DNA from 4 places in the Streptomyces sp. NBC_00271 genome. Region 1 is predicted to be linked to each of the others. Evidence: riboswitches for the same ligand, from Rfam matches in the RefSeq annotation. Region 1 holds a riboswitch; each other region holds the start of a gene.
What was found. A riboswitch is a leader RNA that binds a small molecule or an ion and turns the genes downstream of it on or off. The one in region 1 is predicted to bind cobalamin.

Region 2: it holds a riboswitch for cobalamin, as region 1 does, so the genes downstream of both, OG798_RS45865 (CbtB domain-containing protein) here and OG798_RS34610 (ribonucleoside-diphosphate reductase subunit alpha) in region 1, are expected to answer to the same signal.
Region 3: it holds a riboswitch for cobalamin, as region 1 does, so the genes downstream of both, OG798_RS15950 (cobalamin biosynthesis protein) here and OG798_RS34610 (ribonucleoside-diphosphate reductase subunit alpha) in region 1, are expected to answer to the same signal.
Region 4: it holds a riboswitch for cobalamin, as region 1 does, so the genes downstream of both, OG798_RS51570 (CoA-acylating methylmalonate-semialdehyde dehydrogenase) here and OG798_RS34610 (ribonucleoside-diphosphate reductase subunit alpha) in region 1, are expected to answer to the same signal.

Annotation. Positions count from the first base shown of each region.
Region 1 is NZ_CP108070.1:7,589,761-7,593,062, reverse strand. Features, by position in the region: gene mctP (monocarboxylate uptake permease MctP) at 1-790, shown strand, start outside; partial or broken gene OG798_RS34615 (GNAT family N-acetyltransferase) at 1,102-1,377, shown strand; cobalamin riboswitch at 1,430-1,568, shown strand; gene OG798_RS34610 (ribonucleoside-diphosphate reductase subunit alpha) at 1,689-3,302, shown strand, end outside.
Region 2 is NZ_CP108070.1:10,078,699-10,082,000, reverse strand. Features, by position in the region: gene OG798_RS45870 (CbtA family protein) at 167-919, opposite strand; gene OG798_RS45865 (CbtB domain-containing protein) at 943-1,164, opposite strand; cobalamin riboswitch at 1,200-1,348, opposite strand; gene OG798_RS45860 (MFS transporter) at 1,469-2,779, opposite strand; gene OG798_RS45855 (phytanoyl-CoA dioxygenase family protein) at 2,861-3,302, shown strand, end outside.
Region 3 is NZ_CP108070.1:3,398,132-3,401,433, reverse strand. Features, by position in the region: gene OG798_RS15955 (cobyric acid synthase) at 1-468, opposite strand, end outside; gene OG798_RS15950 (cobalamin biosynthesis protein) at 465-1,421, opposite strand; cobalamin riboswitch at 1,523-1,663, opposite strand; gene OG798_RS15945 (hypothetical protein) at 1,775-1,999, opposite strand; gene OG798_RS15940 (inorganic phosphate transporter) at 2,012-3,256, opposite strand.
Region 4 is NZ_CP108070.1:11,291,006-11,294,307, reverse strand. Features, by position in the region: gene OG798_RS51575 (acyl-CoA dehydrogenase family protein) at 1-153, opposite strand, end outside; partial or broken gene OG798_RS51570 (CoA-acylating methylmalonate-semialdehyde dehydrogenase) at 159-1,681, opposite strand; cobalamin riboswitch at 2,051-2,224, opposite strand; partial or broken gene OG798_RS51565 (cobalt ABC transporter ATP-binding protein) at 2,399-2,680, opposite strand; gene OG798_RS51560 (GlxA family transcriptional regulator) at 3,099-3,302, shown strand, end outside.

The sequences.
Region 1 (3,302 bases):
CTCCAGCCGCAGCCGTGAGGTGATCCGCCGCAACACCACGATCCTTCCGCTCTACTCCCTGATGCTGGGGCTGCTTGCCCTGCTCGGGTTCATGGCGATCGCGGCCGGGGTCAAGGTCACCAACGGCCAGCTCGCCATACCCCAGCTCTTCGAGAACATGTTCCCGGACTGGTTCGCGGGGGTGGCCTTCGCGGCGATCGGCATCGGAGCGCTCGTGCCGGCGGCCATCATGTCCATCGCGGCCGCGAACCTCTTCACCCGCAACATCTACAAGGACTTCATCAAGCCGGACGCGACTCCGCAGCAGGAGACCAAGGTTTCGAAACTGGTGTCGCTCCTTGTGAAGGTGGGCGCGCTGGTCTTCGTCCTGACGATGGACAAGACGGTCGCGATCAACTTCCAGCTCCTGGGCGGGATCTGGATCCTCCAGACCTTCCCGGCGCTGGTCGGTGGCCTGTTCACCCGCTGGTTCCACCGCTGGGCGCTGCTCGGTGGCTGGGCGGTGGGCATGCTGTACGGCACGCTCGCCGCGTACGGGGTCGCCTCTCCCACCCAGAAGCACTTCGGCGGCAGCTCGAAGGAGATCCCGGGCATCGGGGAGATCGGCTACATCGGTCTGACGGCGTTCGTCCTGAACGTCGTGGTCAGCGTCGTCCTCACCCTCGCCCTCCGCGCCTTCAACGCGCCGGACGGCGTCGACGAGACGTCTCCGGAGGACTACACGGCGGACGCGGGCGACCCGGGCGTCGAGACGGAGCTCCCACCGGCCACGGCCGGTTCCACCCACTGAGCCCGGGGGCTGCGCCCCCAGACCCCCGGGTGAGCGTGTTGGCTGCGGGTGGGTGGGGGCTTGGCGCGCAGTTCCCCCGCGCCCCTGGGGCACGGGGCTGCGCCCCGGTGCCCCAGGCTTTTAGGGGCGCGGGGAACTGCGCGACCAGCCCCCACCGCCCCGCAGCCGAAGAACCGCGCCAACAACCCCCACGGGCCGTCGGACACAAATCCGGCGGCCCGTTCCGCACCCTGTTGCGCACTCGCCGGCATGGACATCCGCATCGGAGAAGCCCACCGCCGCGGAGGTCCTCGTCGCCATCGACCACGACCGACCTGGCTTGCCCCGGCGAAGCCGAGATCCGCATGCTCGCCGTCGCACGCGAGTCCCGCGGCCGAGGCGCCGGCGAGACCCTCGTCCGCGCCCGCGTCGACCCCGCACGCGCCACCGACGGCTGCGTACGCGTCGTGCTCTCCACCCAGCGCACCATGCACGCCGCCCACCGCATCTACGAACGCCTCGGCTTCACCCGCACCCCCGACCGTGACTGGAACCCGCTCCCGGACCTCGACGACATCACTCTCCTCACCTACGAGTTGACACTCTGACACCGGCACGACACAACATCTGGTGGTGTCACGGCAGCCCGGCACAAGATGTATGCTCATGCTCGCTGTCGCCGCAGGGGAATCCGGTGCAAATCCGGAACTGTCCCGCAACGGTGTACTTGTACGTGTTCGCACGCCCGCGCCCATGTACTCGCGTCAGTCCGAGGACCTGCCGACAGCGCGCCCGGCCATCCGGCCCGGGTGCATGACGTCCGGGCCTCGCGGAATGGGCCGGTGGACGCGACGCCGTGTGCGCTCGTGAGCTGCCCTGCCCTCCGCCAGGCCCCGTGCCGAGCGAGGGAGAGCCCCAAGTGACCATCGCGCCAGCCGACCCGGCTTCAGCTACCGCTTTCGCACAGCAGGAGCGGAAGCAGGTCCTGGTGGAGACGGACGGTCCCGGTACCACTCTGCTGCGTACCCTGACCGACCTCACCGCCGACCTCCCCGACGCCGACCCCGGCCGGGTCGCCGCCGCCGCGCTGCGCGGCCGGTCCGCGCACGCGGACGACACGGAGCTGCGCGAACTGGCCACCGAGGCGGCCGCGGGCCTCATCTCCGAGGACCCCGTCTACTCCCGGCTGGCGGCCAGGCTGCTGACGATCAGCATCGCGGCGGAGGCCGCCTCGCAGGGCGTCACGTCCTTCTCCGGGTCGATCGCCACGGGTCACCGCGAGGGCCTGATCGCCGACCGCACGGCGGAGTTCGTCCGGCTGCACACGGCCCGGCTGGACGCGCTGATCGACACCGACGGCGACGACCGCTTCGGCTACTTCGGCCTGCGCACCCTGCACAGCCGCTATCTGCTCCGGCACCCGATCACCCGCAAGGTCGTCGAGACGCCCCAGCACTTCATGCTGCGCGTGGCGTCGGGCCTGGCCGAGGACGACACGAACCGGGCCCTGGACGAGGTCGCGGCGCTCTACGGGCTCATGAGCCGCCTCGACTACCTCCCCTCCTCCCCCACGCTGTTCAACTCCGGTACGCGGCACCCGCAGATGTCGTCCTGCTACCTCCTCGACTCCCCGCTGGACGAGCTGGACTCCATCTACGACCGCTACCACCAGGTGGCCCGCCTCTCGAAGCACGCGGGTGGCATCGGACTTTCGTACTCCCGGATCCGTTCGCGCGGTTCGCTGATCCGCGGTACGAACGGGCACTCCAACGGGATCGTCCCGTTCCTGAAGACCCTCGACGCCTCGGTCGCCGCGGTGAACCAGGGCGGCCGGCGCAAGGGCGCGGCCGCGGTCTACCTGGAGACCTGGCACTCCGACATCGAGGAGTTCCTGGAGCTGCGCGACAACACCGGTGAGGACGCCCGCCGTACGCACAACCTGAACCTCGCGCACTGGATCCCGGACGAGTTCATGCGCCGGGTCGACACCGACGGGCAGTGGTCCCTCTTCTCGCCCTCCGACGTGCCCGAGCTGGTCGACCTGTGGGGCGACGAGTTCGACGCGGCGTACCGCAGGGCGGAGGCGGCCGGCCTCGCCAAGAAGACCATCCCGGCCCGTGACCTCTACGGCCGCATGATGCGTACCCTCGCGCAGACCGGCAACGGCTGGATGACCTTCAAGGACGCCGCCAACCGCACCGCCAACCAGACGGCGGAGCCGGGCCACACCGTCCACTCCTCGAACCTCTGCACCGAGATCCTGGAGGTCACGGACGACGGGGAGACGGCGGTCTGCAACCTCGGCTCGGTCAACCTGGGCGCCTTCGTGGTCGACGGGGACATCGACTGGGAGCGGCTGGACGAGACGGTCCGCACCGCCGTCACCTTCCTCGACCGTGTCGTCGACATCAACTTCTACCCGACCGAGCAGGCCGGCCGGTCGAACGCGAAGTGGCGGCCCGTCGGCCTCGGCGCGATGGGGCTGCAGGACGTCTTCTTCAAGCTGCGCGTCCCCTTCGACTCCCCGCAGGCC
Region 2 (3,302 bases), 2.5 Mb from region 1:
TCAGACGCGGCGAAGCGAGCTGGATTCTTTCAACTCTTAACAACTCCCGTCAATCCTTCACCGGTTGACCACTCTCTCCACGGAACACACCCCGATGGTAGGGGACTTACAACACGAGAAGGCCCCCGGATGGTTCCGGGGGCCTTCACTCGTGTGGCGCGTCAGGTCAGCTGGGGACGGCGACCCGTCCGCTCGCGGCGGCCGTCACCGGCTTGGGGTTCAGCAAGCGCTCGGCCAACTCGCCGAAGACCAGGCCGAATCCGCCCCACAGGACGGTCTGTATGGCCAGTGCGGAGAGACGGAACCGCCACAGCAGGGTGGCCGGGAAGTCCTTCGGCACCTCGTTGATGACCGGCAGGAACGCGTACGCCAGACCGATCACGACGGCGAAGGCGGCCACCGCGCCAACGGTGGCGTACCAGGTGCCGATCCTGGGTGCCAGCCGCTTGCCCAGGATGGTGGCGGCGATCGCGAGGAGCACGCTGAGCACCATCATCAGGAAGTACAGGGTGGTCCGCTTGCCGATGGTGTCGGCGTTGCCGACCGACGGCGGGTTGGCCGGGTACTTCAGGAACGGCACGACGTACACGGCCAGCAGCGCGCAGCCGGACAGCAGCAGTGCGGTCGCCCGCGGGCTGAAGCGGCCGACGCGGCCGAGCGCGAAGGAGAAGGCCAGCGCGGCGATGCCGCCGAAGGCGACGCCGTAGACCAGGACGCCGGTGGCGAGACCGGCGGTGGACTGCAGAGACCGGGAGACGATCTCCATCTCGTGCTCGTGGGAGTGGGCTTCCTCGAAGCTGATCGCGCTGTCGACGTTCGGCTCACCGAGGAAGTAGGCGGCAACCAGGGCGAGCAGGCCGGCACCGAGGCCGGCCAACATGCCCCGCACGAGCAGATTTCTTACCGTCGCGGAGTTCATGGGAGTGCTGGGGTTCCCCTCGGTCAGTGGCAGGGGAAGCCGAGAAGGTGGCGGGCGTCGTGTACCCACTCGTGGACGTCCGAGCCGGAGACGACGGAGGTGGCGCCCTGTTCGGCACCGACGAAGTACAGCAGGACGAGCATCAGAATGCCGAAGAAGACCGCCCACGGAGCAATCGCCTTGAGCGGCAGCTTGGCGGGAACGACGGGGGTGGTGGTTGTCGGCTGGGCGACGGTCTGCGCCATGGCAGGGCCTCCTCGGGAGTTCGCGTCCCATCTCGGTGGTGCACTGGACGACGGCTACGGGTCTGACTCACAAGGGGTCCCAGCGGGCTGGAGCCTCTCGTTCACAGTGGCGCGACCGTGCCGGTTTCCCACCGGCTTCCGTCTTGCCGTCATCGATATCGCACCGACCGTACCGCGTGTCGGGTGTGGGGCCAAGACCGCGCCACCTGGCGTGATCTTCCTCTCGCACCAGGTGGGCGGTCCCCTGTGAACAGCGGGTCAGCCGTGGCGGAACCCGGCTGAGTTCGGGGCCCCGGCCTCGCTCTCAGACCGAGGGGGACCGGTCCGCGTCCTGGGACTCGGGCGTGTCCGTCGTACGACCGAGCTTCTGTGCCTCCTCCAGCGTGCGAGCCCCGCGGAGGGGGGAGAACGTGAGCCAGAACGAGACGACCAGGTAGGAGACCCCGACGGCCCACAGGGCCGTGCCGGGTGACAGGGCGTCAGCCAGCGCACCGCCGACGAGGGCTCCCAGGGGCAGCGTCCCCAGGGCGACAAGGCGGTAGCTCGCGGTCACCGCGCCGATCTGGTGCTCCGGCGGAATGGCCTGCCGCAGGCTGACGGCGAACACGTTGAACAGTGCGACGCCGAAGCCGTTCACCATCATGGCGACCGACGCGAGCACGGCGACGTACCCGCCGACCTGGCTGACGGCGGGTACGAGCAGCAGACCCACCGCGGCCAGCACCGCACCCAGGGCCAGCACACCGCCGACGGCCCACCGTCGGGTGAGCCGGGTGGCGCAGAGCGAGCCGATCAGGGCCCCCACACTGCCGATGCCGGTGATCACGCCCACGGTGGTGCCGCTCATGTCGAGGTCACGGACGGCGAACACCAGGAAGACGGTCAGGAACGCCTTCTCGTGCAGGTTCGATAGGCCGGCCTGAACGCACAGGTCCCGGATCGGGCGCAGGGACCACGTGTAGCGGAGCCCGGAGCCGATCGCCTTCAGCGCCGACTCACGTGGCTGTTCGGGGGCCTTGACGCCCCGCAGCAGCAGACCGCTCACCGCGGCACCGGCGGAGCATGCGGCGGCCACCGTCAGGGTCGGCGACGCCCCCAACTGGCCGACGAGGAAGCCGGCCGCGGCCGGACCGGCGAGGGTGCTGACCGAATACGTCGCCTGGTGCAGGCCGTTGGCCGCGGCGATGGAGTTCAGCGGCAGGAGCCTGGGCAGCGTGGACTGGTAGGCGACTTCGTAGAAGACGGTGGCGACACCGATCACGGCGGCGGCGACGACAAGTTGGCCGAAGTTCAGCCCGTCGGCCGCCTGGAACGCGGCGAGCACCGCAAGCGCCGCGCCCTGAGCGACACTCGCGGCGACGAGGGTGCGGCGCGGCGGATACCGGTCGACCATGACACCGGCGATCAGCGAGAGCACCACGACGGGGACGAACTGCACCGCCGAGACGAGTCCCACGCCCGTGCCGTCCGCATGGAGGTAGGTGACCGCGATCAAGGGTAGGAGAAAACTGGTCAGCTGTCCGCCGAAATGCGCCGAGGTTTCTCCGAGCCAGATGTTGCGGAAGTCTTTGTTGTCCGCGATCAGGATTCGAATATCCTTGTCGAATATGGCCACCGCAACCCCCGGTCAAGTCTTCATGAAAAAAATCACGGCAACGCTAGCATGGCGCACCATGGTCCGCTAGCGTGCGGGTGGATGTCGCTGTTGCACCCCATTCACGGTAACAGGAGTCGCGGAATGTACGACCATTCAGGACTTACCGCCGAGGAAGTCGAACTGCTCCCGTCCGAGAAAGATGTCCGGCTTTATTCGGAGCGTGGCTGGTATTTGTCGGAGAAGCTGCTCACCGACGCCGAAGTGGACGCCCTGACCGACGCGAGCGAGCGCTACTACGCTGGTCAGCGCGATCGGGAGCTTCCGAAACGGCCGGACCGACTGGCCGACTGGACCCCCGCCGACGGAGATGTCCAACGCAACAACGACTACATCCACTACCAAGACGAAACGATGAGGAAAATCCTGAGGAAACCCATCATCGGGGCGGTGGCCGCCCGCTTGGCACAGACTCCTGGAATACGCGTCTTCCAGGCCACACTGATCTACAAGCCGCCCATCGCCGAAGAGAAGTCGAACATTG
Region 3 (3,302 bases), 4.2 Mb from region 1:
ATTGCGCGCGATCCCCATGTTCACGATGTCGGTCCGCCGCAGATTGATCTCGGCAGGACTGCCGGCCCCCTCACAGATCACCGCGTCATACGTGCCCCGCAACTCGGCGAGACAGTCCAGCACGGTGGTGAGGAGGGCTTCCTGCCGCCCACCGTGGTAGCCACGGGCGGTCATCTCGCCCACGGGCTTTCCCATGAGGACGACCTGACTGCTCCGGTCGCTGCCCGGCTTGAGCAGCACGGGGTTCATGAGCGCGGTCGGCTCCACCCGGGCGGCCTGCGCCTGCATGGCCTGCGCGCGCCCGATCTCGGCGCCCTCGCGCGTCACGAACGAGTTCAGGGACATGTTCTGCGCCTTGAAGGGCGCGACCTTGACGCCGTGGCGCACCAGCCACCGGCAGATCCCGGCGGTCACGACGCTCTTGCCGGCGTCGGAGGTGGTCCCGGCGACGAGCAGCCCGCCGCTCATGACGTACGCCCCTTCCTGAGAAGCCTCTGTGCGAGCAGCCGTCCGCCGGCGCTCACGCCGAGGGCGAGCCAGCCGACACGCCGTGACAGCCGTACGGCCCGCTCGATGTCGTCGACGTGCACGGCGCGTCCGGCGCCGTTGAGTTCGGGCCGGTGCTCGACGCGCCCGCCGTAGGAGAGGGTGCCGCCCAGGCGCACCCCGAGCGCCCCCGCGAACGAGGCCTCCACGGGCCCGGCGTTGGGGCTCGGATGCTTGACGGCGTCGGCGCGCCAGGCTCGCAGGGCCCCTCGGGGACTGTCACCCGCGAGGGCGGCGAGCACGGCGGTGAGACGAGCCCCCGGCCATCCGGCGACGTCGTCGAGCCGGGCCGAGGCCCACCCGTACCGCCGGTATCTGGGCGACCTGTGACCGACCATGGCGTCAAGGGTGTTGACGGCCCGAAAGCCGACGAGCCCCGTGACTCCGCCCACGGCACCCCACACCAGGGCGCCCACCACGGCGTCGGAGGTGTTCTCGGCGACGGACTCGACGACGGCGCGCGCGATGCCGTCGGCGCCGAGGGCCTGGGGATCCCGTCCGCACAGATGCGGCAGCCGCTCCCGGGCCGTCTCGATCTCCCCGTCCGCGAGGGCGTCACCGATCGCCCGGGCCTCCCGCCCGAGCGTGGTGCCCCCGACGACGGCCCAGGTGGCGGCGGCCGTCAGCGCGAGGGACGCGGCACGTGAGGGGCGTACGGCACGGCAAGCGACGGCGGCGAGTCCGGCGGCACCTCCCACGCACACAGCGGTGTGCAGCGCGCCCCACCCGCGGTGGTCCCGCCACAGCACCCGCTCCACGGCTGCCGCGCTCCGCCCGAACACGGCGACCGGATGCCCCCGGCGGGGATCGCCGAGCAGCAGGTCACCGAGGAGGCCGGCGGCGGCGCCGTACGCGAAGACGCGATCGGCACGCACGGGGTCAGCCGACCGTCAGGTCGGGTGGAACCGTCGCTCGCAGGGCACTTGGGCAGCCGCGCATGGCGTTATGTCCTCACTCAGGGTGTCCGCGCCCTGGTTCGACGAGACCGGCGGGGAGAGTTCCTGGCTCCCGGGGAGTTCCTTCCCCGGTCACAGTGGCGGGACCGCGCCGGATTCACACCGGCTTCCTCTTCTGTCGCCGTACTTGGCTCCGGCAGTCCACCACGGGTTGGAAGACCCGTCAACTTGCCGTTGACCTGCGCGGGGAGAGTGTGCGAAGGCCCACATACAGGTGGGGTGCGGGACGGTGATCCGTCCCGCACCCCACTCGAAGTGCTGCCCGTTTTGGGTTACTTGCCGACGATCAGGAAGATGCCGTACGCCACCGCCGCGGCGCACGCCGCGAAGCAGACGTACGCGCCGGTGACCGCGAGGGTCGCGGAGCCGCCCTGGGCGGACGCGGACTCGCGCTTGGAGAGGCCGACGATGCCGAGGGTGAAGAGGCCGACGAGGCCGACGGTGGTCACGAGGCTGACTCCGAAGACGGAGCCGAGGGCTGCCCAGTCGATGTGCATGCTGTTCTGTCCTTACACCGTGGCCGGGCGGGTGGGCTCCGCGTCCGGGGACGGGATGGTGGTCTTCAGGTCGCCGGACAGGTCGCCGGTGACGGGGCCCGCGGGCGGCGGGGTGACGGCGGCGATCGCGGTGGTGACGACGCCCGCGGGCTCGGCGTCGACGTCGTTGACGTTGTCGACGGTGACCGGCTGGCGGCGGGAGAGCTTCCAGATGGTGCCGGCCCCGGCGACGAGCAGGGCGCCGGTGAGGACGATGCCCCAGGTGCCCTGCTTGGTGAGGAACTCGGCGGAGGCACCGGCCAGACCGGCGGCCGGCAGGGTCAGGCCCCAGGCGACGAACATCCGGGTCGCGGTCGACCAGCGGACCACTCCGCCCTTGCGGCCGAGGCCCGAGCCCATCACGGCGCCGGAGCAGACCTGGGTGGTGGAGAGGGAGAAGCCGATGTGCGAGGAGGCCAGGATGGCCGTCGCGGCGCTGGTCTGGGCGGCGAAGCCCTGCGGCGGCGCGAGGTCCGTGAGGCCCTTGCCCATGGTGCGGATGATGCGCCAGCCGCCCAGGTAGGTGCCGAGCGCGATGGCCGTACCGGCCGAGACGATGACCCACAGCGGGGGGTTCGAGCCCGGGGCAATGACGCCGCCGGTGACCAGGGCGAGGGTGATGATGCCCATCGTCTTCTGGGCGTCGTTCGTGCCGTGCGCCAGGGAGACCAGGCCGGCGGAGGCGATCTGGCCGGCGCGGTAGCCCTTGGCGGTCGCCTTCTCGTCGGCGCGGTTGCCGATCCGGTAGGTCAGCCGGGTGGCCAGCATCGCGGCGAGTCCGGCCACGATGGGCGCGGCGACCGCGGGGATGAGCACCTTGGTGACGACGGTCGAGCCGTTCACCGACGACCAGCCGGCCGACATGACCGCGGCGCCGATCAGGCCGCCGAACAGTGCGTGGGAGGAGCTGGAGGGCAGACCCAGAAGCCAGGTCAGCAGATTCCAGAGGATGGCGCCGACGAGCGCCGCGAAGATCACTTGGACGCGTATGCCCTCTTCGTTGATGATCCCGCCGGAGATCGTCTTGGCGACCTCCACGGAGAGGAACGCGCCGACGAGGTTCAGCACGGCGGACATGGCCACCGCCGTCTTGGGCTTCAGGGCGCCGGTCGAGATGGTGGTCGCCATCGCGTTGGCAGTGTCGTGGAAACCGTTCGTGAAATCGAACACGAGAGCGGTGACGATCACGATTCCGAGGAGGAGCGTGATGTGTTCCATTTACCCAGGCTTCTGTTTGGCGTCAGTGGCAGGTGGACCGTAGGCA
Region 4 (3,302 bases), 3.7 Mb from region 1:
GAGGCCCAGTCCTGCGGCCTTGCGCAGGACGTCGAGCGGGAAGTGTTTGTCCCGGTCCCAGTCCAGGGCGTGCGGGGCGAGGTGGTCCTGGGCGAAGTCCAGGGTCGTCTCGACGAGGGCCTGTTGGTCCTCGGTGAGCAGGGTGGTGGTCATCGCGCTCAGCCCATCGTCGGGATGGTGAAGCTCGCGCCTTCCCGAAGCCCGAGGGCCAGCGCGAGGTGACGGTCTTCGTACGGGTGTAGAAGCGGATCGCGTCCGGACCGTGCTGGTTGAGGTCGCCGAAGCCGGAACGCTTCCAACCGCCGAAGGTGTGGTAGGCGACCGGGACGGGGATCGGCACGTTCACGCCGACCATGCCGGTGTTCACCCGGCGGGTGAAGTCGCGGGCGGTGTCGCCGTCCCGGGTGAAGATCGCGACACCGCTTCCGTAGACGTGCTCGCTGGGCAGCCGCAGGGCCTCCTCGTAGTCCGCGGCGCGGACCACGGACAGGACCGGCCCGAAGATCTCCTCCTGGTGGATGCGCATCGCGGGGGTGACCCGGTCGAACAGGGAGGCACCAGTGAAGAAGCCGTTCTCGTGCCCGGGCAGGACGAAGTCCCGTCCGTCGACGACGAGTTCCGCGCCCTCCTCGACACCGAGGTCGACGTAGCGGCGAACCCGGTCGACGGCGTCCCGTCCGACCAGCGGGCCGAAGTCCGCCTCGGGGTCGTCACTGCGGCCGATCCGCAGCGAGCAGATGCGCTCCTTCAGACGGGCGACCAGAGCGTCGGCGGTGTCCTCGCCGACCGGGATGGCGACGGAGATCGCCATACAGCGCTCCCCCGCCGAGCCGTACCCGGCGCCGATCAGGGCGTCCACGGCCTGGTCGAGGTCGGCGTCCGGCATCACGATCATGTGGTTCTTGGCGCCGCCGAAGCACTGGGCGCGCTTGCCGTGGGCCGCGGCGGTGGCGTAGACGTACGCGGCGATCGGGGTGGAGCCGACGAAGCCGAGCGCGCCGACGCGGGGGTCTTCGAGGAGGGTGTCGACGCTCTCCTTGCCGCCGTGGACGACGTTCAGGACGCCCGGCGGCAGGCCCGCCTCCAGGAAGAGTTCGGCGAGCCGCAGCGGTACGGACGGGTCGCGCTCGGAGGACTTGAGGATGAAGGCGTTGCCGCAGGCCAGCGCGGGAGCCGCCTTCCACAGGGGGATCATCGCGGGGAAGTTGAACGGGGTGATGCCGGCCACCACACCGATCGGGGCGCGCACGGAGTGGACGTCGATGCCGGTGCCGGCGTTGTCGGTGAACTCCCCCTTCAGCAGATGCGGGATCCCGGCGGCGAACTCCACCACTTCCAGGCCGCGTTGGACGTCGCCGTGTGCGTCGGCGACCGTCTTGCCGTGCTCGGAGGAGAGCAGCCGGGCCAGCGCGTCCCGCTCGCCCTCGACGAGTTGGAGGAAGCGGAGGAGGACGCGGGCACGGCGTTGCGGATTCCACTCGCCCCACTCGCGCTGCGCCGTCGCGGCGTCGGTGATCGCCGCCTCGGTCTCAGCGCGGTCGGCGAGCGGGACATGGGCCTGCACCTCGCCCGTGTTGGGGTCGTAGACGTCGCCGTAGGACCCCGATGTTCCCGGAGTGTGCTTGCCGCCGATGAAATGGCTCAACTCACGCACGGTGGCGCGGTCGTGTTCACGGACCATGGGTGCCTGCTCTCGTCAGGTGGGATCCCGGGGATGGCGCGCCGACCAACGGCACACACGGGCAGGGCCTTGTGCGTGCGGGGGTCGCGCGAGACGGCATGGGGCAGAGAAGGGTCGTTCAGACCGCGCGGATCGCGTCAGCGCGTGCCCGAGCCGCGGGACGCACGGGACTCGACGTCCGTACCGCGGGACGCGTGACGGTCCGCACCTGCCCGGCAGGGCGCGTGACGGTCCGTACCCGTCCGGCAGGACGCGTGACGGTCCCTACCTGCACGGCAGGACGCGCGGCAGTCGATGCCCGTCGGGCCGGATCACCAGGGTCGTGGGTGCACACTGATGCCATGCGTGTCTGCTCCATCCTCGTGGACAACACGGAACAAAACCGCGGCCGGTATCCTGACTCCCGGATCAGCGCGCGCCGTCCGCCTTCCCGACATCTCGCTCGTCAGTGGCGTCCTGCTCGACGACGTACTCCCCGGTCACAGTGGCGGGACCGTGCCGGATTCACACCGGCTTCCCTGCACCGCGGGCATTCCTCACGAGCATATAGTTGGACGTCCTAGTAAATCCACCCCGACACGCCCTCGGATGAGTCGGCCGAGCTCAACGACCGCGGGAATCGGACAGTTTCGGGCCGGCGAAGCGGACCGGGGCCTGGAATCTGGCGCGGCGGGCGGCGCGGCGGAAGGTGGTCAGCACCGTCGAGGACCACGACCCGATCCGATCCGCGGCCCGGGCGGCGAACTCGGCGTCGTGCGGGGAGATGACGACGGTCCGCCCCTGTGCCGCGAGTGCGTCGACGATGCGGACCAGCTCCGTCTTCGCCCGGTAGTCGAGCCCGCGGGTCGGCTCGGCCAGGAGCAGCGCGCGGGGCGCCGCGGAGAGTTGGATCGCGAGTACCAGGGCGCGTTTCCGCCCCTCGGACAGACCGCATGGATGGCTCGCGTGACGCGCTGCGCCATACGCGGTGAGGCCGAGGACAGCGCGAGCCATGGCTCCGTCCTTCGAACACACGGTGGTAGAGCGCCGTGAACGTCACAGCGATAGAGCGCGCCGAGCACGGCGGCTGAAAGGCTGTGCCTCCCAGCAGGGAGCAAACCGGTCGTGGCTTCGGTGGGGGTCACTGGCACATGATGAGCACAGGGAAATCCGACGACTGGGCGGACCGGGGTCGGATACGGCCCTTGGACCGGGCCCGTGCAGCCCGCGGCACCTGTCAGGACACGCCCTGCCGCATTCCCCAGGGCACGCAATGATGCGCACCTGGCAAGCGGGGTCGACTACGTCGGCGCCTGGGCCGTCTGCCAAGCTCTCGCCCCGATCCCGAGGCAATGCGGCGGCGGCATGCCAGCAGGCACGCCATCACCAACACCCTGTCGATCCAGTGTCCGCACCGCGCACAGCCCGGAGGCATCCGATGAACCACAAGCGCCCGGCAATGGATCCGCTCATCGTGACCGTGCTGGTCTTTCCGGGTGTGCGGCTGCTCGATGTGACCGGCCCCATCGAGGTGTTCACGACGGCGAACGAGTTCGGCGGGCGTTATCGGGTGCAGATCGCGTCCGAGGACGGGGCGGAGGTCATCACCTCCGCCGGGATCCGCCTCAGCGCCGACCTGTCC